3 regions of the Streptomyces sp. NPDC002104 genome follow, and region 2 is predicted to be linked to each of the others. Evidence: predicted binding sites of a transcription regulator. Region 2 holds the regulator's gene; each other region holds the start of a gene.
The links. Region 2 encodes HrcA, which represses chaperone genes, less so after heat shock. Its sites were predicted from a motif close to TTNGCACTCNGNNNNNCNGAGTGCNAA; they were not measured.
Positions count from the first base shown of each region.

Region 1 (7,891 bases), on a different contig from region 2:
GAGGCCGAGGTGCTGGCCGCCGACCTGTCCACCGAGGAGGGCATCACGGCGGTGGAGGAGCGCCTCGCCGACCGCAAGCACCCGGTGGACCTGCTGGTGAACAACGCGGGCTTCGGCAACAAGGGCCGCTACCTCGAAGTCTCCATGGCCGACGAGCTGACCATGCTGAAGGTGCACATCGAGGCCGTGCTGCGGCTGACCTCGGCGGCCGTGGGGCCGATGCGCTCGCGCGGGCGCGGCGGCGTGATCAACGTGGCCTCGGTGGCCGCCTTCCTGCCGCGCGGCACGTACGGGGCGAGCAAGGCCTGGGTCGTGCAGTTCACCCAGGGCGCGGCCAAGGACCTGACCGGCTCGGGCGTACGGCTGATGGCGCTGTGCCCGGGCTTCGTGCGCACCGAGTTCCACGAGCGGGCCGGCATGGGCACGGACAACATTCCCGGCTGGATGTGGCTCGACGCCGACAAGCTGGTGGCCGCGGCGCTGGCCGACCTGGCGCGGGGCAGGACGGTGTCGATTCCGGACCCGCGGTACAAGGCGCTGATGGGCGTGGTGAAGCTGACCCCGCGGGGGCTGCTGGGCGGGGTGTCCTCGCGTACCGGGCGCAAGTACGGGCCCCAGTGACCGGTCGGGGGCCGGGCCCCTTGGTGACCTGCGAGTAAACGCGGCATATGGGTGAAATCTCCCTAGACTGGATGTGTCCCATCCAGCGCGGGAGGCGACGCGATGACATTCGTACAAGTGATTGATTACGAGACCAAGCGCTTCGACGAGATGAACAGTCTCATCGACCGCTATGCCGAGCAGACCGCCGGCAGGCGCACGGTCACCCACACGCTCATCGGCCGGGACCGCGACTCCGGGACCCACTACGTGGACCTCGTCGAATTCCCCTCGTACGAAGAGGCCATGAGGAACTCTCAGCTCCCGGAGACCGACCGGATGTTCCAGGAGATGGTGGCGCTCTGCGACGGCATGCCGAAGTTCATGAACCTCGACGTGGTCCGCGACGAGTACCTCAACAAGCTCGTCGTGAACCGCTTCATGGAGGAGGTCGTGGGCAAGGGCAACTTCGACGCCGTCGAGGAGTGCATCGCCGCCGACTACGTCACCCACGACATCATGGAGAGCGCCGGCGAGGGCGGCGGCCGCGAAGGCATCCGCAAGACCGTCGGCATGTGGCGCGACGCCTTCGACATGACCATGGAAATGACGCGGCAGATCGCCGAAGGCGACTGCGTCACCACCCTGTGGGACTGGAAGGGCACGCACAAGGGCGAGTTCATGGGGGTCGCGCCGACCGGCAAGGAATGCACGATGTCGGGCTGCACGACCTGCCGGATCGAGAACGGCCAGATCGCCGAGGACTGGTGGTACTACGACGCCCCGGGCCTGATGCGTCAGATGGGCATGATGCCCGGATAGCGCACGGCGGCCCGACGACGGACGGGAAAGCCCCGGTCACCACCGCTTGGCAGCGGTGACCGGGGCTTTGCCGTGCTGACTGACGAGGTCAGTGGCTGTGGCCGTGGCCGTGACCGGCGTCGGCCTCTTCCTCGGCCGGCTTCTCGACGACCAGGGTCTCGGTCGTGAGCAGCAGCGACGCGATGGAAGCGGCGTTCTCCAGGGCGGAGCGGGTGACCTTGACCGGGTCGATGACGCCGGCCTTGACCAGGTCGCCGTACTCGCCGGTGGCGGCGTTGAAGCCCTGGCCCTTCTCGAGCTCGGCGACCTTCGCGGTGATCACGTAGCCCTCGAGGCCGGCGTTCTCCGCGATCCAGCGCAGCGGCTCGACGGCGGCGCGGCGCACGACCGAGACACCGGTGGCCTCGTCGCCCGACAGGCCGAGGTTGCCTTCCAGCACCTTCACGGCGTGGACGAGGGCGGAGCCACCGCCGGAGACGATGCCCTCCTCGACCGCGGCGCGGGTCGCCGAGATGGCGTCCTCGAGACGGTGCTTCTTCTCCTTGAGCTCCACCTCGGTGGCGGCGCCGACCTTGATGACGCAGACGCCGCCGGCGAGCTTCGCCAGGCGCTCCTGCAGCTTCTCGCGGTCCCAGTCCGAGTCGGTGGACTCGATCTCGGCCTTGATCTGGTTGACGCGGCCGAGGACCTCGTCGGAGGAGCCGCCACCGTCGACGATGGTGGTGCTGTCCTTGGAGATCGTGACGCGGCGGGCGGAGCCCAGTACGTCCAGACCGGCCTGGTCGAGCTTGAGGCCGACCTCTTCGGCGATGACGGTGGCACCGGTGAGGGTGGCCATGTCCTGGAGCATCGCCTTGCGGCGGTCACCGAAGCCGGGCGCCTTCACGGCGACGGCGTTGAAGGTGCCACGGATCTTGTTGACGACGAGGGTGGAGAGCGCCTCGCCCTCGACGTCCTCGGCGATGATCAGCAGCGGCTTGGAGGCGCCGGCCTGGATGACCTTCTCCAGCAGCGGCAGGAGGTCCTGGATGGAGGAGATCTTGCCCTGGTTGATCAGGATGTACGGGTCATCGAGGATGGCCTCCATACGCTCCTGGTCGGAGACCATGTACGGGGACAGGTAGCCCTTGTCGAAGGCCATGCCCTCGGTGAACTCCAGCTCCAGGCCGAAGGCGTTGGACTCCTCGACGGTGATGACACCGTCCTTGCCGACCTTGTCCATCGCCTCGGCGATGAGGTCGCCGACCTGCTGGTCCTGCGCGGAGAGCGCGGCCACGGCGGCGATGTCGGACTTGTCCTCGATCGGGCGGGCGGTCGCGAGGAGCTCCTCGGACACGGCCTTGACCGCGGCGTCGATGCCCTTCTTCAGGGCGGCCGGGGAAGCACCCGCGGCGACGTTGCGCAGACCCTCGCGGACCAGCGCCTGCGCCAGGACGGTGGCGGTGGTGGTGCCGTCACCCGCGACGTCGTTGGTCTTGGTCGCGACCTCCTTGACGAGCTGCGCGCCAAGGTTCTCGTACGGGTCGTCGAGCTCGACCTCACGCGCGATGGTGACACCGTCGTTCGTGATGGTGGGAGCGCCGAACTTCTTGTCGATGACGACGTTGCGGCCCTTGGGGCCGATCGTCACCTTGACGGTGTCGGCAAGCTTGTTGACGCCACGCTCAAGGGCGCGACGGGCGTCCTCGTCAAACTTGAGAATCTTCGGCATGGGAGCGGTTCAGCCCTCTCGTTGCTATCCCCGGCCGCTCACCGCGACCGCCTGTCTAGAACGAACTACGCCCCTCGCCGCCCGGCATCAGCAGGGGTGACCAGGGGCGCAGCTCAAAGCAAAACTGGAGAAGTGATTACTTCTCGACGATCGCGAGCACGTCGCGGGCCGAGAGGACGAGGTACTCCTCGCCGTTGTACTTCACTTCGGTGCCGCCGTACTTGGAGTACAGGACGACGTCGCCGACGGTGACGTCCAGCGGGAGACGCTGGCCGTCCTCGAAGCGACCCGGGCCCACCGCGAGGACGACGCCCTCCTGGGGCTTCTCCTTCGCGGTGTCCGGGATGACCAGGCCAGAGGCCGTGGTCTGCTCGGCGTCGAGCGGCTGGACCACAATGCGGTCCTCGAGCGGCTTGATGGCAACCTTGGAGCTGGTGGTCGTCACGATCCGACCTCCCCCTTCGGAGATCCGGGGTTAACTGTCTGAGGTGGCGACCAGGTCGATCCGTCGTCGCGGGTGCCGGATCTGCCTGTCGCTGTGTTGGCACTCACCAGGGGCGAGTGCCAGACGCGAGACTATTCCGGGGATTAGCACTCGGTCAAGCGGAGTGCCAGAACGCGCCGCTGGTTTCGCAGCCGGAGCCGCCTGCGGGGGCCCCCGAATCCCTGCGCCTCAAGCGCCGGCGGGGCTTCCGGCCCCGGCCGGGGCCTGGCCTTTTCAGCCGTCCGGCGCGTGAGGCGTGGGGTCTGGGGCGGAGCCCCAGGGGGGGTCCGGGCGCAGCCCGGCACCCCCCCCAGCCCCGCCGGCGTATGAGGCGCGGGTCCGGGCAGCGCCCGGGGAACGGTGGAAGGGCGGGTAGGGGAACTCCGCCCCGCAGGGCCGCCCAGCCGCACGCGGTCGGCGGGCCCCGCGCCGGGACTGCGGTGGCGAACACCCCGACCGGTCACCGCCGGACGGAGTCCGGCGCAGCGACGCGAAGCCGGTGAGGCCCCAGGGGCCGCACCGCGCGAGCGGCGCGTCAAAAAGGAGATCCGCCCGGTATGTGAGGCTTGGGGCATGCGGATTCTGGTCGTCGAAGACGAAGTCAGCCTCGCCGATTCACTGCGGCGCGGCCTCTCCGCCGACGGCCACTGGGTCGACCTCGCCCACGACGGCCACCGCGGCCTGGACCTGGCCCTCACCGGAGGCCCGTACGACGTGGTCCTCCTCGACCTGATGCTCCCCGGCCTCTCGGGCTACGAGATCTGCACCCGGATGCGCTCCCACGGCGTCACCACCCCCGTGCTGATGCTGACCGCCAAGGACGGCGAGTACGACGAGGCCGAGGGGCTGGACTCGGGTGCGGACGACTACCTGACGAAGCCGTTCTCCTTCGTCGTCCTCGCCGCCCGCCTCCGCGCGCTCACCCGCCGCGCCACCGCCACCGCCGCCACCGCCCGGACGGGCGGCGTGCTGCAGGCCGGCGATCTCGTGCTCGACGCCCAGGGCCGCCGCTGCCGCCGGGGCACGCACGAGATCGAGCTGACCTCCCGTGAGCTCGGCGTCCTGGGCTGCCTGATGGAGCAGCCGGGCCGGGCCGTCGCCAAGCAGGACATCCTCGACGAGGTCTGGGACACCCCGCACGGCATCGACCCGAACATCGTCGAGGTCTACGTCTCCTCGCTCCGCCGGAAGATCGACGCCCCCTTCGGGCGCCGCTCGATCCTCACCGTGCACGGCACCGGGTACCGGATGGCCCCCGACGGTGGCTGAGCCCGCACCCCGTCGGATCCGCCGCCTCGGCAGTCTCCGGGCCCGCGCCGCCGCGGCCGCCGCCCTCGCGATGGCCGCCGTGCTGGCCGCCGGCGGGCTGTGGCTGTACACCCTGCTGCGCGCCAACCTCATCGAGAACACCACCGGCCGCACCGAGCTCGCCGCCCGCAAGGTGGCCGCCCAGTACGACACCGGGAGCCTCCCGGCCGGGGCGCGGCTGCCCGCGCCCGAGGGCGGGGTCGACCTGGTCCTCGTACGGAACGCGGCCGGGACCGTCGTGGCCACGACCGGGGACCTGAAGGACACCCCGGAGCTCACGGAGCTGAGCCCCGCGGCCGGCCGGGACATGCGCTCGGCCGTGCTGCCGCCCGCACGCCCCGGCGCGCAGCGGCGCGTGGTGGTCGCCGTGGACGCCCCCGGCCCGCCGGGGGCGCACGACCCGCACACCGTCTACGCCGCGACCGTGCTCGGCGACGTCGACGACGCCAACCGGGCCGTCGCGCTCGGCCTGCTCGCCGGCGCGCCCCCGCTGATCGCCTTCTCGGCGGCCCTCGCCTGGTGGGTGACGGGCCACGCGCTGCGCCCGGTCACCGCGATCCGCACCGGGCTGGCGGCGGTCACCGGGAGCGAGCTGGACCGGCGGGTCCCGGACCCGGGCGGCGCCGACGAGATCGCGCAGCTGGCCCGGACCGTCAACGACACCCTGGACCGGCTGGAGCGCAGCGACGCCCGGCAGCGGCAGTTCACCGCCGACGCCTCGCACGAGCTGCGCAACCCCCTCGCGGCCGTCCGGTCCCGGCTGGAGGTGGCGCTGCGGGACCCCGACCGGGAGTCGGTGGCGGCCGCGCTGGCCGACACCGAGCGGCTGCAGGGCATCGCGGCCGATCTGCTCCTGCTGGCCCGCCTCGACGGCGGGCCCGCGCCGCGCACCGAGCCGGTGGACCTCGCGCTGCTGGCCGCCGAGGACGCGGCGCGGCGCCCCGGGCCCCGGGTTCCGCTCCGGCTGGACGCGCGGGCTCCCGTACCGGCCTCGGGGGATCCGGCGCGGCTGGAGCGGGCGCTGGCGAACCTGGTGGACAACGCCCTGCGGTACGCCCGTACCGGGGTCGTGGTGCGGGCCTTCGCCGAGGACGGCTGGGCGCTGCTGGAGGTCACGGACGACGGGCCGGGCATCCCGGAGGCGGACCGGGACCGGGTCTTCGAGCGGTTCGTACGGCTGGACGCGGACCGGGGCCGGGCCAGCGGCGGCACCGGTCTGGGGCTGGCCATCGCGCGGGAGATCGCCCGGGCGCACGGCGGCGGGGTGCGCGCGCTCCCGGCGCCCGCCGGGGGCGCCCGGCTGGTGCTGCGCGTGCCGGGGCGCCCGCGTTCCTGAAGGCGGTTTCAGGACCCTCAGACTTCTTTCAGCACCGCTCCCCCAGCATCGACAGGCATGAGCGCCCACCGCAGGAAGCCGCGGAAACGACAGCCGCCGATGCCCGTGTCCCGCCGCCGCAGGCTCACCCGCACCCTGCTGGCGTCCGGCTGCGCCCTGCTGGTGCTCGCCGGGGCGGGCGCCTGGTACCTGTACGACGACCTCGCCTCCAGCATCGGCAGCTCCAAGGCCCTGGACGGGGCCGAGAAGTCGGAGCACGGCGATGTGAACATCCTGCTGATGGGTCTGGACAGCCGCCGGGACCAGGACGGCCGGGACCTCCCCCCGGAGGTGCTCGACAAGCTGCACGCGGGCGCGAGCTCCGAGGTCGGCGGCTACAACACCAACACCCTGATCCTGCTGCACGTCCCCGGCGACGGGGGCAGGGCGAAGGCCTTCTCTGTGCCGCGCGACGACTTCGTCGAGCTGCGCGGGGTGCCCGGTTTCACCGGCAAGGCCAAGATCAAGGAGGCGTACGGGCGGGCGAAGGCCGCGACCGAGGACCGGCTCACCGCCCAGGGGGTCAAGGACCGGGGACGGCTGGAGCGCGAGGGGCGCGAGGCGGGCCGCACGGCGGAGATCGACACGGTGCGCACCTTCCTGGGCGTGCCGGTCGACCACTTCGCCGAGCTGAACCTGGCCGGTTTCTACCACCTGGCCGACGCCCTGGGCGGTGTACCGGTGTGCCTGAGGAAGCCGGCGAAGGACGGCTACTCGGGGGCCGACTTCCCGGCGGGGCGCCAGACGTTGGACGGGCAGCAGTCGCTGGCCTTCGTACGGCAGCGGCACGGGCTGGACGGGGGCGACCTGGACCGGACGAGGCGGCAGCAGGCGTTCCTGGCGGGGGCCACCCACAAGCTGAACCAGGCCGGGACCTTCACCGATCCGGTGAAGCTGCTGAAGCTGATCGACTCGGCGAAGCAGGACGTGGTGACCGACCGGGGATGGGACCTGCTGTCGTTCGTGAAGCAGGCGAAGAACCTGTCCGGGGGCAACGTGGAGTTTGTGACCCTTCCCATCGAAGGCTTCGGCCGGAACCATGGCGCCGAGATAAACGTCGTAGACGATATGAAGATAAAGCGGTTCATAGCCGAGCGGATCGGGCCCGGGGCCACTGCGAGCCCGAGCGCGCCTGGCACCGCTCCCTCCTCACCGGGCACGCCCGCCGCACCGCGGAGCTCCGCGGGCTCCGCACCGGCCCCCGCCCCCTCACCGTCCCGGAGCGGCAGCGGAACCCCCGCCATCGACGGCGGCGGCGTCCCGTGCGTGGACTGAAGCCCCTGACCACGGCGGGTGCGCGCCGCCGTACGGAAGCACTGCTGCTGCTCCTGGTCCTCGCGGTGACCATTTCCGGCCACATCGCCGCCGGCCTCGCGATGAACGACGAGCTGCCGGCCGGCCTCACCGGCTTCGTGATCAGCCTGACGCTGCTCGCCCTGGTGGGGCACCTGGCCATCCGCCGGTTCGCGGCGTACGCGGATCCGCTGATCTTCCCGCTGGCCCTGCTGCTGACCGGGCTGGGGCTGGTGCTGCTGCACCGCCTCGACCAGGGATACCTGGAGCGGTACAACTCCCCGGCGACGGCTCCCGG
Region 1 covers NZ_JBSFDF010000037.1:46,641-54,531, forward strand. The annotation lists gene ACWCP2_RS26895 (SDR family NAD(P)-dependent oxidoreductase) at 1-621, shown strand, start outside; gene ACWCP2_RS26900 (ester cyclase) at 724-1,422, shown strand; gene groL (chaperonin GroEL) at 1,511-3,133, opposite strand; gene groES (co-chaperone GroES) at 3,270-3,578, opposite strand; gene ACWCP2_RS26915 (response regulator transcription factor) at 4,191-4,886, shown strand; gene ACWCP2_RS26920 (sensor histidine kinase) at 4,879-6,261, shown strand; gene ACWCP2_RS26925 (LCP family protein) at 6,319-7,575, shown strand; gene ACWCP2_RS26930 (FtsW/RodA/SpoVE family cell cycle protein) at 7,563-7,891, shown strand, end outside.
Region 1: groES (co-chaperone GroES) is a predicted target of HrcA. The motif match lies at 3,722-3,748, and genes of this name have one in related genera.

Region 2 (7,891 bases):
GAGGACATGAGCTGCATCGTGCCATGTCCCGCTCACGGGACCGAATCACGGCATTCGCCTGGCATAGTCCCCTTCACCGGGGTGCCCGAATACCGCCGCCGCCCCGCCGCCGCGCAGGCCGCGAGCCCGGTCCGGGGCATCCCCGGACCGGGCTCGCAGGTGTTCTCGTACGCTGCCCGTACGCTGCTCCGCGCGCGGCTCAGCGCCCGTTGAAGGCGTCCTTCAGGCGGCTGAACAGGCCTTGCTGACCCGGCGCGAACTGGCCCATCGGCCGCTCCTCGCCCCGCAGCTTGGCCAGCTGGCGCAGCAGGTCCTCCTGGGCCGGGTCCAGCTTGCCCGGGGTGGTGACCTCGACGTGCACGATGAGGTCGCCGCGTCCGCCGCCGCGCAGGTGGGTGACGCCGCGCCCGTGCAGCGGGATCGCCTGCCCGGATCCGGTGCCGGGCCGGATGTCGATCTCCTCCAGGCCGTCCAGCGTCTCCAGCGGGCACTTGGTGCCCAGGGCCGCCGCCGTCATGGGGATGGTGACCGTGCAGTGCAGGTCGTCCCCGCGCCGCTGGAAGGTCGGGTGCGGCAGTTCGTGGATCTCCACGTACAGGTCGCCGGCGGGGCCGCCGCCGGGGCCGACCTCGCCCTCGCCCGCGAGCTGGATCCGGGTGCCGTTCTCGACGCCGGCCGGGATCTTGACGGTGAGGCTGCGGCGGGAGCGGACCCGGCCGTCGCCCGCGCACTCGGGGCACGGGGTCGGGACCACGGTGCCGAAGCCCTGGCACTGCGGGCAGGGCCGCGAGGTCATGACCTGGCCCAGGAAGGACCGGGTGACCTGCGAGACCTCACCGCGGCCGCGGCACATGTCGCAGGTCTGCGCCGAGGTGCCGGGGGCGGCGCCTTCGCCGGAGCAGGTGGTGCAGACGACGGCCGTGTCGACCTGGATGTCCTTGGTCGTGCCGAAGGCGGCCTCGTCCAGTTCCAGGTCGAGGCGGATCATGGCGTCCTGGCCGCGGCGGGTCCGCGAGCGCGGTCCGCGCTGCGAGGACTGGCCGAAGAAGGCGTCCATGATGTCGGAGAAGTTGCCGAAGCCGCCCGCTCCGAAGCCGCCGGCCCCGCCGCCGCCCGAGGAGGACAGGGGGTCGCCGCCGAGGTCGAAGACCTGCTTCTTCTGCGGGTCCGAGAGGACCTCGTAGGCGGCGTTGATCTCCTTGAAACGCTCTTGCGTCTTGGGATCGGGGTTCACATCCGGGTGCAGCTCGCGCGCGAGCCGACGGAATGCCTTCTTGATCTCGTCCTGCGATGCGTCGCGGCGCACGCCGAGAACGGCGTAGTAGTCCGTGGCCACTTACGACTCCGCCAGGATCTGTCCGACGTAACGTGCCACTGCGCGTACCGCTCCCATCGTTCCGGGGTAGTCCATGCGGGTCGGTCCGACCACGCCGAGTTTGGCGACTGCTTCGCCGCCCGAACCGTAGCCGACCGAGACGACGGACGTGGAGTTCAGTCCCTCGTAGGCGTTCTCATGCCCGATCTTTACGGCCATTCCCGACTCACTGGCCTCGCCCAGCAGCTTGAGGAGCACGACCTGCTCCTCCAGCGCTTCGAGCACCGGCCTGATCGTCAGGGGAAAATCGTGTCCGAAGCGGGTCAGGTTGGCGGTGCCGCCGATCATCAGCCGCTCCTCCGCCTCCTCGACCAGCGTTTCGAGAAGGGTGTCGAGGACGGCCTTCACCGTCGCCCGGTCCTCGTTCTCGAAGGACTCCGGAAGGTCCTTCACCAGCGGCGGCACGTCGGTGAACCGACGGCCGACGACACGGCTGTTGAGGCGGGCCCGCAGGTCCGCGAGCGAGGCCTCCCCGAAGGGGGCCTGGCAGTCGACGAGCCGCTGCTCGACCCGGCCGGTGTCCGTGATGAGGACGAGCATCAGGCGGGCCGGGGCCAGCGAGAGCAGTTCCACGTGCCGCACGGTGGACCGGGTGAGCGAGGGGTACTGGACGACGGCGACCTGCCGGGTGAGCTGCGCGAGCAGCCGCACCGTGCGGCCGACGACGTCGTCGAGGTCGACGGCTCCGTCGAGGAAGTTCTGGATGGCCCGGCGCTCGGGCGTCGACAGCGGTTTGACCCCCGCCAGCTTGTCGACGAAGAGGCGGTAGCCCTTGTCGGTGGGGATCCGGCCAGCGCTGGTGTGGGGCTGGGCGATGTAGCCCTCGTCCTCCAGCACGGCCATGTCGTTGCGCACGGTGGCGGGCGAGACCCCGAGCCGGTGCCGCTCGGTGAGCGCCTTGGAGCCGACCGGCTCCTCCGTCCCGACGTAGTCCTGGACGATGGCGCGCAGCACTTCGAGTCTGCGTTCGCTGAGCATCGCGCGCACACCTCCATCGTTTCCGTCGTTCGCGGCTTCGGCAGGCCCTGCCTGCTGGCACTCTGAGCGTTCGAGTGCCAGAGATCCCCCGGTCAGTGTACGGCGGGGTGGTGCACCCCTAGCAAGGGCGGCCCGCCAAGGTAGCGTCGCGGCATGGACGTGCGTTGGGAAGAGGCGGGCTGGGAACGGCTCACCGAACGGTCCGGCCGCAAGCGCCTGCCGGTGTGGGATTGCACGGTGGGACTGGTGGTGGGCGAGGATTCGGCCCTTCTCATCGACCCCGGGTCCTCCCTGCGGGAGGGCGCGCTGGTGCGGGCCGAGGCGGAGCGGCTGGCGGGGCGGCGCGTGACCCATCTCGCATTCACACACGGACATTTCGACCACGTGCTGGGCGGTGCGGCGTTCGCGGGGGCGGAGGTCTACGGCCCGGTCGGCCTGGACGCCCTGCTCTCCGTGAGCCGGGACGAGCTGCGGGCCGACGCGGTCCGGCACGGTCTGCCGGAGGCCGAGGCCGCCGAGGCGGCGGATCTGCTGGTGGTCCCCCGGCACCTGGTGTCGGGCGAGTGGACGCTCGACCTGGGCGGGGTGCAGGTGCTGCTGGCGAACGTGGGCCCGGGACACACCCGGCACGATCTGGCGGCCTTCGTGCCCGGGGCGCGCGAGGTGGTCTTCTGCGGCGACCTCGTCGAGGAGTCCGGGGAGCCGCAGGCGGGCCCGGACGCCACGCCGCGGCAGTGGCCCGCCGCGCTCGACCGGCTCCTGGCCCTGGGCGGGGACGACGCTCTGTACGTGCCGGGTCACGGAGCGGTGGTCGACGCGGCCTTCGTCCGTGCCCAACGCGACACACTGGCCGCCCGCTTCGGCGTGTCGGGCCACTGAACCGGCCCGCTCTCCTACCCTCGGCCGGATGCGCGAGTACTCCCCCGACCTGACCCCGCAGTGGAAGCGCTCCAAGCCCGTCCCCGAGGTGCCGGCCGATCCGGACCTGGTGGTCGAGGTGGCGGGTACGGACTTCTGCGGCGCGGTGGTGGCCTGCGAGGCGGGCACGGTCACCCTGGAGGACCGTTTCGGCAAGCGCCGCGTCTTCCCCCTCGAACCCCGCGGCTTCCTCCTGGACGGCGCGGTGGTGACCCTGACCCGCCCGGTCCGCGCGCCGGCCGCCCCGGCCCGTACGGCCTCGGGTTCGCTCGCGGTGCCCGGGGCCCGGGCCCGGGTGGCCCGTGCGGGCCGGATCTACGTGGAGGGCCGCCACGACGCCGAACTGGTCGAACGGGTCTGGGGCGACGACCTGCGGATCGAGGGCGTCGTGGTGGAGTACCTGGAGGGCATCGACGACCTCCCGTCGGTGGTCGCGGACTTCGCCCCCGCCGCCGACGCCCGCCTCGGCATCCTGGTGGACCACCTGGTCCCGGGCTCCAAGGAGTCCCGCATCGCCGCCGCGGTGACCTCCCCGCACGTCCTGATCGTGGGCCACCCGTACGTGGACGTCTGGCAGGCGGTCAAGCCGTCGGCCCTGGGCATCCGCGCCTGGCCGGTGATCCCGCCCGGCCAGGACTGGAAGACGGGCATCTGCCGCGCCCTGGGCTGGCCGGAGAACACGGGCGCCGCCTGGCAGCACATCCTGTCCCGGGTGACCTCGTACAAGGACCTGGAGCCCACGCTCCTGGGCGCGGTGGAGCACCTGATCGACCATGTGACGGCGTAGCCAGGGTTCCGCGGCCCTGCCCCTTCAGGGCTAGTCCACCAGGTCGCGGACCACCGCGTCGGCCAGGAGGCGTCCACGGAGGGTCAGGACGGCCCGTCCGGCCGCGTACGGGCCCGCTTCGAGGAGGCCGTCGGCCAGGGCCCGCCCGGCCGCGGCAAGGCCCGCAGGCGCCAGCAGGGACAGCGGCGCCCCGTCCACGAGCCGGAGCTCCAGCAGGATCCGCTCCACCCGCCGGTCCTCCTCCGAGAGGAGTTCCCTTCCCGCCCCCGGCGACCGCCCCTCCGCCAGCGCCGCCGCATACGCGCCGGGATGCTTCACGTTCCACCAGCGCACGCCGCCCACGTGCGAGTGCGCCCCGGGCCCGGCCCCCCACCAGTCGGCCCCGCGCCAGTACAGCTCGTTGTGCAGGCACCGCCCGGCCTCGGAGGTGGCCCAGTTCGAGACCTCGTACCAGGAGTACCCCGCCTCCGCCATGACCGCGTCGAGGATCAGGTACCGGTCCGCGTGGACGTCGTCGTCCGTCATGGGGACCTCGCCCCGCCGGATGCGCCGCGCGAGCTGCGTGCCCTCCTCCACGATCAGCGCGTAGGCGCTGATGTGATCGGGCCCGGCCCCCAGCGCCGCCGTCAGCGAGGCCCGCCAGTCCTCGTCGGACTCCCCCGGCGTGCCGTAGATCAGGTCCAGGTTCACGTGCTCGAAGCCCGCCGCCCGCGCCTCCGCGACGCAGGCCTCCGGCCGCCCGGGGGTGTGCGTGCGGTCGAGCACCTTCAGGACGTGCTGCTTGGCGCTCTGCATGCCGAAGGAGATCCGGTTGTAGCCGCCCGCGCGCAGTTCCGCCAGGTACTCCGGGTTCACCGACTCCGGGTTCGCCTCGGTGGTGACCTCGGCGTCCTCGGCCAGCCCGAACTCCTCGCGGATCGCCGCGAGCATCCGTACGAGATCGCCGGCGGGCAGCAGCGTGGGCGTACCGCCGCCCACGAACACGGTCCGTACGGCCCTGGGGTCGTCGCCGAGCACCTTGCGCGCGAGCCGGACCTCGTCGATCAGGGTGTCGGCGTAGTTCTCCCGGGAGGCGAGCACGCCGCCGGTGCCCCGCAGCTCGGTGGCCGTGTAGGTGTTGAAGTCGCAGTACCCGCAGCGGGTGGCGCAGTACGGGACGTGCAGGTAGAACCCGAGCGGCCGCTCCCCGGCGCCCGCGAGGGCGTGGGGCGGCAGCGAGCCGTCTTCGGGCATGGGTTCACCGTCGGGCAGTGCGGAAGGCATGGGCCCATTGTCCCGCACTGCCCCAAGGTCGTTTACGGCCGCGCGCGGCGCCCGGCGCTACTTCTCCCGGGAGCCCTCGTACATCTCGTCGATGAGGTGCTTGAACTCGCGCTCGACGACCGGCCGCTTCAGCTTGAGGCTCGGGGTGAGGTCCCCGTGCTCCACGTCGAGGTCGCGCGGCAGGAGGCGGAACTTCTTGACCGTCTGCCAGCGCTGGAGGCCCTCGTTGAGGGTCTGGACGTAGGTCTCGATGAGCCGGTTCGTCTCGGGCGCGGCCAGGACCTGGGAGTACGTCCTGCCCTCCAGACCGCTCTCGGCGGCCCAGACCAGGATGGAGGGCTCGTCGAGGGCGATGAGGGCGGTGCAGAAGTTCCGGTCGGCGCCGTGGACGACGATGCTGGAGACGTACGGGCAGAGCGCCTTGAACTGGCCCTCGATCTCCGCCGGGGCGACGTACTTGCCGCCCGAGGTCTTGATCAGGTCCTTCTTGCGGTCGGTGATGCGCAGGTAGCCGTCCGCGGAGAGCTCGCCGATGTCGCCCGTGTGCAGCCAGCCGTCGGCCTCCAGCACCTCGGCGGTCCTCTCGGGCTGTCCGTGGTAGCCCTGCATGATGCCGGGGCCGCGCAGCAGCACCTCGCCGTCGTCGGCGATGCGGACCTCGGTGCCGGGGAGCGGCTTGCCGACGGTGCCGGTGCGGTAGGCCTCGCCGGGGTTGACGAAGGAGGCGGCGCTGGACTCGGTGAGCCCGTAGCCCTCCAGGATGTGGATGCCCGCGCCGGAGAAGAAGTAGCCGATCTCGGGAGCGAGGGCGGAGGCGCCGGAGACGGCGGCGCGCAGGTTGCCGCCGAAGGCCTCGCGGAGCTTGGAGAAGACGAGCGCGTCGGCGACCTTGTGCCGGGTGGCGAGGCCCAGGGGGGCGCTGGCCCGGCCGGTGCGCCGGAAGTTGTCCTGGGTGACCTTGGCGTACTCGCGGGCCACGCCGACGGACCACTGGAAGATCTTGTACTTGGCCCCGCCGCCGGCCCGGGCCTTGGCCGCGACGCCGTTGTACACCTTCTCGAAGATGCGCGGGACGGCCGCCATGTAGGTCGGCTGGACGATCGGCAGGTTCTCGATGATCTTGTCGATGCGGCCGTCGACGGCCGTGACGTGGCCGACCTCGATCTGGCCGGAGGTCAGCACCTTGCCGAAGACGTGCGCGAGCGGCAGCCAGAGGTACTGGACGTCGTCCTTGGTGATCAGGCCGGTGGCCACGGTGGCCTTGGCCATGTACGACCAGTTGTCGTGCGGCAGCCGCACGCCCTTGGGCCGGCCGGTGGTGCCCGAGGTGTAGATGAGGGTGGCGAGCTGGTCTGCGGTGATGGCCGCGATCCGCTCCTCGACCACCTCGGGGTGCTTGGCCAGGTGCTCGCGGCCGCGCGCCTCCAGGTCGGCCAGCGAGAGCACCCAGCCCTCGGGGTCGCCGTCGGCCGGGACGGCGTCGGCGGCCTCCACGACCACGACGTGGGCCAGCTCGGGCAGGTCGGCGCGGCGCTCACGGGCCTTGGCCAGTTGCGCGGCGTCCTCGGCGATCAGGATCCGGCTCTCGGAGTCGGAGAGGATGAACGCCGACTCCTCCGCGTTCGTGCTCGGGTAGATGGTGGTCACGGCGCCGCCGGCGCACATCACGCCGAGGTCGGCGAGGATCCACTCGACCCGGGTGTTGGAAGCCAGTGCGACGCGCTGCTCCGGCTGGATCCCGAGCTCGACGAGTCCGGCCGCGATGGCGAAAACCCGCTCGGCGGCCTGTCCCCAGCTGAGGGACTTCCAGTCGTCCGGGCCTCCCCTGCCGTCCGCGGCGGGGACCGGGTAGCGGTAGGCCTCGGCGTTCGGCGTGGCGGCGACACGCTCCAGGAAGAGGGTCGCCACGGTGGGCGGGCGGTTCTCGATCAAGGTCTGTGTGTCGCTCACGGACATCCTCCGGACCACGCGGCAGGGCATGTACAGGGCTTGTAACTGGCGAGTAACCAACGAGCAGTGATCAGACTAGGGGCCCTCCGCCTGGCGCGTAAGGGCCCCTGGGACGCCGATTCATAACGAAGCGGACGCCCGCGGCCCCGCATTCCGCTCCGCGGCCGGATACGAAACGGGCCCCCGCGCCGGAGCGCGGGGGCCTGCTTCGCATGCGATGACTTCGCCGCGGCTACTTCTTCTTGCCGCCGGACTCGTCGCTGGAGAGGACGGCGATGAAGGCCTCCTGCGGGACCTCCACGGAGCCGACCATCTTCATGCGCTTCTTGCCTTCCTTCTGCTTCTCCAGCAGCTTCCGCTTACGGGAGATGTCACCGCCGTAGCACTTGGCGAGGACGTCCTTGCGGATGGCGCGGATGGTCTCGCGGGCGATGACGCGGGAGCCGACGGCCGCCTGGATCGGGATCTCGAAGGCCTGCCGCGGGATGAGCTCGCGCAGCTTGGCGACCAGGCGCACGCCATAGGCGTAGGCGGCGTCCTTGTGGCAGACGGCGGAGAAGGCGTCGACCTTGTCACCGTGCAGCAGGATGTCGACCTTGACCAGGCTGCCGGCCTGCTCG
Region 2 covers NZ_JBSFDF010000040.1:27,258-35,148, reverse strand. The annotation lists gene ACWCP2_RS27830 (nitronate monooxygenase) at 1-8, opposite strand, end outside; gene dnaJ (molecular chaperone DnaJ) at 200-1,336, opposite strand; gene hrcA (heat-inducible transcriptional repressor HrcA) at 1,337-2,353, opposite strand; gene ACWCP2_RS27815 (MBL fold metallo-hydrolase) at 2,507-3,232, shown strand; gene ACWCP2_RS27810 (DUF3097 domain-containing protein) at 3,261-4,058, shown strand; gene hemW (radical SAM family heme chaperone HemW) at 4,089-5,321, opposite strand; gene ACWCP2_RS27800 (AMP-dependent synthetase/ligase) at 5,379-7,271, opposite strand; gene lepA (translation elongation factor 4) at 7,504-7,891, opposite strand, start outside.

Region 3 (7,891 bases), on a different contig from region 2:
CCCGCGCTCCGGGGTCCCGGTCGGGATGTGGCCCTGGGCGACACCGCTCGCATCGTCGACGTTCGCGCAGTTGATGAAGTTGAACCCCCACCCCCACGTGTGGAACCCCAGCCGGTCCGCCCCGAGCATCCCCCAGACCAGCTGGGTCCGGATGTCGTCCGGGAGCATGTCCATGAACTCCGTGGAGGCCCACGGGGTGTGCGTGAAGTGCCCGATCCGCAGGTCGGGGCGGAGCTCCCGGAGCATCCCGGGGGCGAGGGCCAGGTGGTAGTCCTGGATCAGGACCGCCGCCCCCTCGGCCGCCTCCTCCGCGAGGGCCGCCGCGAAGGCCTCGTTGTACGTGACGTACGAGGCCCAGCGCCGCCGGAACTCCGCGTCGAAGACCGGCTCGCGCGGGATCTCGTACAGGTGGTGGTGGAGGAACCACAGCACCGAGTTCGCGATGCCGTTGTACGCGCCGTCGTAGACGTCCGGGTCGATCTCCAGCATCCGTACGCCCGGCTCGGATACCCCTCGCCGTACCGCCTCCCGGTCCGCGTCCGAGAGCGCCGCGCAGATCCACAGCGCGTCCGGCTGCTCGGCGAGGGCGTTGGAGAGGCCGGAGACGAGTCCGCCCCCGCCGCGGCGGGCACTGAGCGTGCCGTCCGCGGCGAGGGCGTACGAGAGGGGGCCGCGATTCGCGGCGACGAGCACCTGGGAAGCCATGCGGCGAACCTAGCCCGCCCCGGCTCCGGTCAAACGTCGGCGCCCGCGAGTCCGCCGGACCGAGAGGAAGACCACACCGCCGGGGGCGGGGCCCGTTACGCCACGCGGCGGCGCGCGTACTCCTCGATGTCCCGCATCGGCGGCCGCTCCTCGGTGTCCACGGCGTAGGTGCGCGGTACGAACCCCTGCGGGCCGCGCTCGAACTGCGTCAGCTCGGGGCGTACGAGATGGCCGCGCGAGAGCCGGACCTGCGCCGTGCGGTAGATCGCCGCGGCCATCCGGCCCAGGGCCTGGCCGTCCTGGTGGCGGTGCAGCCGTACGCCCACGTCCACCTGGGCCAGCGCGTCCAGCCCGGCCGTGTGCAGCGCGTCCACCAGCAGGCCCAGCTCGACCCCGTAGCCCACCGGGAACGGCAGCCGCTCCAGCAGCTCGCGGCGTACGGCGTACTCGCCGCCCAGCGGCTGGACGAAGCCGGCCAGCTGCGGCCAGTGCAGGTTGAGCAGGGGGCGGGCCACCAGCTCGGTGACCCGGCCGCCCTGGCCGTGGGCCCTGGCGCCGAACTCGTCGCCCAGCGGGCGGTCGTACATCGCCTTGACGAACCGCACGTCCGGATCGGTCAGCAGCGGGCCGACGATCCCCGAGACGAAGGCGGCCGAGAAATCCCGCAGGTCGGCGTCCACGAAGCAGACGATGTCCCCGGTGGTGGCCAGCAGCGAGCGCCACAGCACCTCGCCCTTGCCGGGCAGCGCCGGGATCCGCGGCAGGACCTCGTCGCGGTGCACCACCCGGGCCCCGGCCTTGGCCGCGACCTCCGCGGTGCGGTCCGTGGAACCCGAGTCGACCACGAGGAGCTCGTCCACCAGCGGCACCGGCAGCCCCTCGATGAGATCGCGCCGGATCACCTCGACGATCTCGCCGACCGTCGCCTCCTCGTTCAGCGCCGGCAACACCACGCTCACCGTGGTCCCCGCTGCCCGCTTGGCGGAAAGCAGCTGGCCGAGCGGTCGGTCGGCGGCGGACCAGGAGCGGTCTGCCAACCAGCGCTCCACCTCTTCCAGCACCCTCAGCACTCCCTGGTCGTTCGCTCTGGTCGTTCACTGGTTTGGCCCGAAATGTGATCCATCTCGCGGTTCGGACGGCTGTCTCAACCCCCCGGGCCTTCGGTTACAGTCTTGAACAACGCGATGGTCCACCGCATGCCGGGGGGCCCGCGTACAAACGCACCGGCGCGCCATAGAGCGCGTGTGCCGGTGCCATACCGCTCATCCAGAGGGGCAGAGGGACACGGCCCGTTGAAGCCCCGGCAACCCTCCAGTCGGTCTCGCGATCGCGCATTCCAGCGCCGCAGCGAGGTCCCCGGCTAGGGAAGGTGCCAATTCCGTCTCATGGCGAAGTGCGCCATGGGGAAGATGAGGAGAAAGGGCCTCGCCATCATGGCTGCACAGTCTGTCGCAACCTCTGCCGAAACCGTTGAGATCAATGGTGCGGAAACCGGCACCGCCGGCGCCACCGTCGATCTCGGCCCCGCCACCGGCCTTTCCTGTCGTGAGTGCGGAACCCGCTTCGAGCTCGGCCCGATCTTCGCCTGCGCCGAGTGCTTCGGCCCGCTCGAAGTCGCCTACGAGCTGCCCCTGGGCGACCCGGAAGCCCTGCGCGCCGCCATCGAGGCCGGCCCGAACAACATCTGGCGCTACGCGCCGCTGCTGCCCGTCCCGGCGGACGTGGCCTCGAAGCCGAGCCTGAACCCCGGCTTCACCAAGCTCGTGGACGCGCAGAACCTGGCCAAGGAGCTGGGCGTCACCGGCAAGCTGTACGTCAAGGACGACTCCGGCAACCCGACGCACTCCTTCAAGGACCGCGTCGTGGCCATCGCCGTCGAGGCCGCCCGCGCCTTCGGCTTCACCACCCTCTCCTGCTCCTCCACCGGCAACCTGGCCGGCGCCGTCGGCGCCGCGGCCGCCCGCGCCGGCTTCCGCTCCTGCGTGTTCATCCCGCACGACCTGGAGCAGGGCAAGGTCGTCATGGCCGGTGTCTACGGTGGCGACCTGGTCGGCATCGAGGGCAACTACGACGACGTCAACCGCTTCTGCTCCGAGCTCATCGGCGACCCGCTGGGCGAGGGCTGGGGCTTCGTCAACGTCAACCTGCGCCCGTACTACGGCGAGGGCTCCAAGACCCTGGCGTACGAGATCTGCGAGCAGCTCGGCTGGCAGCTGCCCGACCAGATCGTCATCCCGATCGCGTCCGGCTCGCAGCTCACGAAGATCGACAAGGGTCTGCAGGAGCTGATCAAGCTCGGCCTCGTCGAGGACAAGCCGTACAAGATCTTCGGCGCCCAGGCCGAGGGCTGCTCCCCCGTCTCGACCGCCTTCAAGGCCGGTCACGAGGTGGTCCGCCCGCAGAAGCCGAACACCATCGCCAAGTCGCTGGCCATCGGCAACCCGGCGGACGGCCCGTACGTCCTGGACATCGCGCGCCGCACCGGCGGGTTCGTCGAGGACGTCAACGACGAGCAGGTCGTCGAGGCCATCAAGCTCCTCGCCCAGACCGAGGGCATCTTCGCCGAGACCGCGGGCGGCGTGACCGTCGGCGTGACGAAGAAGCTCGTCGAGAACGGGCAGCTCGACCCCACGCTGACCACCGTGATCCTGAACACCGGTGACGGCCTCAAGACCCTGGAGGCGGTGGCCGAAGGCGGTGGCCAGACCGCCACCATCCGCCCCAGCCTGGACGCGTTCCGCGCCGCCAATCTGGCCTGATCTCCCTCCCTGCACACCCGGAAAGGCAGTAGCGCCATGAGCGTCAACGTCCGCATCCCCACCATCCTGCGCACCTACACCGGCGGCCAGGCCGAGGTCTCCGCCGAGGGCGCGACCCTCGAAGAGGTCATCCAGTCCCTGGAGACCAGCCACCCCGGCATCGCCGCGCGCGTCCTGGACGACCAGGGCAAGCTGCGCCGCTTCGTCAACGTCTACGTCAACGACGACGACGTGCGTTTCGAGGGCGGGCTGCAGACGTCCACCCCGGACGGCGCCGGGATCTCGATCATCCCCGCCGTGGCCGGCGGCTGCTGAACCACCGCGCGGGTCCGCGCAGAAACAGAATTGCCCCCTCCGTTAAGAAACGGAGGGGGCAATTCTGCTTGGTTGGGCGCGGTAGAGTTGGGGAAGTCCCCTCCGCTGTTCTTGCCCGCCGCATATGAGCGGGTCGCGTGAGGGTTGACATTGAGTCAACATGCAAGTGCGCTATGGGTCCTTGGCGTGGTTTGTCCGGCCCGAGTTGCCCTGGAATATTCCGGGTTTTCACCCTATTTCAATCTTTTGCTGTGTCCAGAATTCTCGTCGGAATGACCTGTTGCAGACAGCAGCGGTGCGGATACATTCAGCCCCGGTCGAGGCGTTCCGGCGCAAGTTCTGACCCGGGACCGCGAAGTGCGGTCCTGCGCAAGGGCCAGTAATAGGGGAGTTAGGCATGGCTCAGGGCACCGTCAAGTGGTTCAACGCGGAGAAGGGCTACGGCTTCATCGCGGTCGACGGTGGTGCGGATGTGTTCGTCCACTACAGCGCCATCCAGATGGACGGGTACCGCACCCTTGAAGAGGGTCAGCGGGTCGAGTTCGAGATCTCGCAGGGCCAGAAGGGTCCGCAGGCGGACATGGTCAAGCTCGCCGCCGGCTAGTCCGACCGCGATCGACCACCGACACGTACGCGGTCACGCACAGCGGCCGCGCACGACGGCACAACGGCATATGTACGAGGGGCCCACATCCTGGACACGGATGCGGGCCCCTCGTGCGTGGCGGGTCCGGGGCCCTTGCGGCGTCCGGGTGTTCATCCCGGGTTGCCCGAAGCCGCTTGCACTCGGGGGGGTCGAGTGCTAATCATTGGCGTTAGCACTCTCCGGGTGAGAGTGCTACTAAACGAGGACCGGGTCGGTGAGGCCCGCAGGGTCCGGCGGGAAGGAACCGCCGGGCACGCAGGCCGTCCGTCGCGGGCGCGGGCGCGGTCCAGGAGCAATCCACCGCTGTCCGGGAGGACCACTTCAGATGGCCAAGATCATTGCGTTCAACGAGGAGGCCCGGCGCGGTCTCGAGCGAGGCATGAACCAGCTCGCCGACGCCGTCAAGGTCACCCTTGGCCCCAAGGGTCGCAACGTCGTCCTTGAGAAGAAGTGGGGCGCCCCCACGATCACCAACGATGGTGTCTCCATCGCCAAGGAGATCGAGCTCGAGGACCCGTACGAGAAGATCGGCGCCGAGCTGGTCAAGGAAGTCGCCAAGAAGACGGACGACGTCGCCGGCGACGGTACGACCACCGCCACCGTTCTCGCCCAGGCGCTCGTCCGCGAGGGCCTGCGCAACGTGGCCGCCGGTGCGAACCCGATGGCCCTCAAGCGCGGTATCGAGAAGGCCGTCGAGGCCGTCTCCGCCGCCCTGCTGGCGCAGGCCAAGGACGTCGAGACCAAGGAGCAGATCGCTTCGACGGCCTCCATCTCCGCCGCCGACACCCAGATCGGCGAGCTCATCGCCGAGGCCATGGACAAGGTCGGCAAGGAAGGCGTCATCACGGTCGAGGAGTCGCAGACCTTCGGCCTGGAGCTCGAGCTCACCGAGGGCATGCGCTTCGACAAGGGCTACATCTCGGCGTACTTCGCCACCGACATGGAGCGCATGGAGTCGTCCCTCGACGACCCGTACATCCTGATCGTCAACTCCAAGATCGGCTCGGTCAAGGACCTGCTGCCGCTCCTGGAGAAGGTCATGCAGTCCGGCAAGCCGCTGCTGATCATCGCCGAGGACGTCGAGGGCGAGGCGCTCTCCACCCTCGTCGTCAACAAGATCCGCGGCACCTTCAAGTCCGTCGCCGTCAAGGCTCCGGGCTTCGGTGACCGTCGCAAGGCCATGCTCGGCGACATCGCCATCCTCACGGGCGGCACGGTCATCTCCGAGGAGGTCGGCCTCAAGCTCGAGAACGCCGGTCTCGACCTGCTCGGCCGCGCCCGCAAGGTCGTCATCACCAAGGACGAGACCACCATCGTCGACGGTGCCGGTGACAGCGACCAGGTCCAGGGTCGCGTCAACCAGATCCGCGCCGAGATCGAGAACTCCGACTCGGACTACGACCGCGAGAAGCTGCAGGAGCGCCTGGCGAAGCTTGCCGGCGGTGTCGCGGTCATCAAGGCCGGCGCCGCGACCGAGGTCGAGCTCAAGGAGCGCAAGCACCGCATCGAGGACGCCGTTCGCAACGCGAAGGCGGCCGTCGAAGAGGGCATCGTCGCCGGTGGCGGCGTGGCCCTGCTGCAGGCCTCCTCGGTCTTCGACAAGCTGGAGCTCACCGGCGACGAGGCGACCGGCGCCAACGCCGTGAAGCTCGCGCTGGAGGCCCCGCTCAAGCAGATCGCCGTCAACGGTGGTCTCGAGGGTGGCGTCGTCGTGGAGAAGGTCCGCAACCTGCAGATCGGCTGGGGCCTGAACGCCGCGACCGGCGAGTACGTGGACATGATCGCCGAGGGCATCATCGACCCGGCGAAGGTCACCCGCTCCGCGCTGCAGAACGCGGCGTCGATCGCGGCCCTCTTCCTCACCACCGAGGCCGTCATCGCCGACAAGCCCGAGAAGGCCGGCGCCGCTGCCGGCGGCGGCATGCCGGGCGGCGACATGGACTTCTGATCCACCCCGGGCTCCGGCCCGACGGTAGATCGGTCGTTCGCATCACGTACCGAGGGCGGCATCCTCTCCTGACGGAGGGGGTGCCGCCCTCGGGCGTGTGGGCGGCGCGTCGGCGGCGCGTCGGGTCAGTGGTCCTTGCCGAGGGCGTCGAGTGCTCCCAGCAGGGCTGCGAAGCCGACCGCGACGAGGAGCGCGGAGCGCAGCCCCCAAGCATGGAGGTCCGTGGCCCTCTCCGAGGGCACCCGGCCCCACGGGTCGTAGACCAGCCGCAGCTCCTCCCCGGCCTTCGCGATCTCCCGTTCCCTGGTCAGCAGGGCGGGACCGCCCGGCGGGCAGTCGAGCCGGTGGTCGTACAGGGTGGTGCGAGTGACGCTCTGGCCCTCGGGGGCGAAGGCGGAATCCGTCTCGACTCGGGAGGTCACCTCCCTGACCACGCACCTCACCTCGACTCCCCGCTCCCGTAGTACCAGGTCGTCCACGCCCATCAGGGCGATGAACACGCCGACGACCGCGGGCACCCCGGCCAGGACGGTGAGGGCCGAGCCCCGGCGCTCGGACTGGGCGTAGGAGTGCAGGGCGAGGCCGGACAGGGGTACGAAGAGCCCGAAGAGGGCGACCCACGCGTTCCGCGGCCATCCGTCGCCCAGCCACCCGGTCGTTCCGGCCCAGCCGACCGCGAGCGCCAGCCCGGCGGCGAGCGCCGGCGCGGCCGCCGCGGCCACGACCCGTCCCGGGGACCGCCGCCACCCCTCCCGCGACGGCCTTTCCGCGGCACCCGTCCCCGTCTCCATCCCCGGCCCCCCTCGTTTGCGGTTCCTGCTTCCGGGGACGTACACGCCGGGGAGCGCCGGATGGTTGAGCCGCCCGCGATGCGGGCCGTCCTTCGGCGTCACCACCTGAGCTGATTGACTGCCGTCATGAGTGACGTGAGCGACGTGTTCATCAAGATCTGCGGGCTGCGGACCGCGCGGGACGTCGAGGCGGCCGTGGCGGCCGGGGCCGATGCGGTGGGATTCGTGTTCGCGCCCGGCAGCCCGCGTACGGTCGACGCGGCCACCGCGCGGGTGCTGGCCGCGGGGGTGCCGGACGGGGTGCTCACCGTGGGGGTGTTCCGGGGGCAGTCGGTCGCGGAGGTGCGGCGCTTCGCGGAGGAGAGCGGTGTACGGGGCGTGCAGCTGCATGGCGAGGAGGGCCCGGAGGACTTCGCGGCGCTGCGTGCCGAGGGCCGCACCCTGCTGCGCGCGACGGCGCTGCCCGTGGCGCGCTGCGGGGAGTACGGGGAGGACCTGCTGCTCCTCGACGCCCCGGACCCCGGCTCCGGCAAGCCGTGGAACTGGGGCTCGGCGGAGTTCACCGCCCCGGCGGGGCGGTGGCTGCTGGCGGGTGGGCTGACGCCGGGCAATGTGGGGGAGGCGCTTGCGGTGACGGGGGCGTGGGGTGTGGACGTCTCCAGTGGGGTGGAGAGCGAGCGGGGGGTGAAGTCCCCGGACCTCATCCGGGCGTTCGTTGCGGCGGCGC
Region 3 covers NZ_JBSFDF010000019.1:108,784-116,674, forward strand. The annotation lists gene ACWCP2_RS18540 (alpha,alpha-trehalose-phosphate synthase (UDP-forming)) at 1-705, opposite strand, end outside; gene ACWCP2_RS18545 (glucosyl-3-phosphoglycerate synthase) at 801-1,766, opposite strand; SAM riboswitch class I at 1,965-2,121, shown strand; gene thrC (threonine synthase) at 2,115-3,464, shown strand; gene ACWCP2_RS18555 (MoaD/ThiS family protein) at 3,501-3,779, shown strand; gene ACWCP2_RS18560 (cold-shock protein) at 4,177-4,383, shown strand; gene groL (chaperonin GroEL) at 4,751-6,373, shown strand; gene ACWCP2_RS18570 (hypothetical protein) at 6,499-7,095, opposite strand; gene ACWCP2_RS18575 (phosphoribosylanthranilate isomerase) at 7,291-7,891, shown strand, end outside.
Region 3: groL (chaperonin GroEL) is a predicted target of HrcA. The motif match lies at 4,559-4,585, and genes of this name have one in related genera.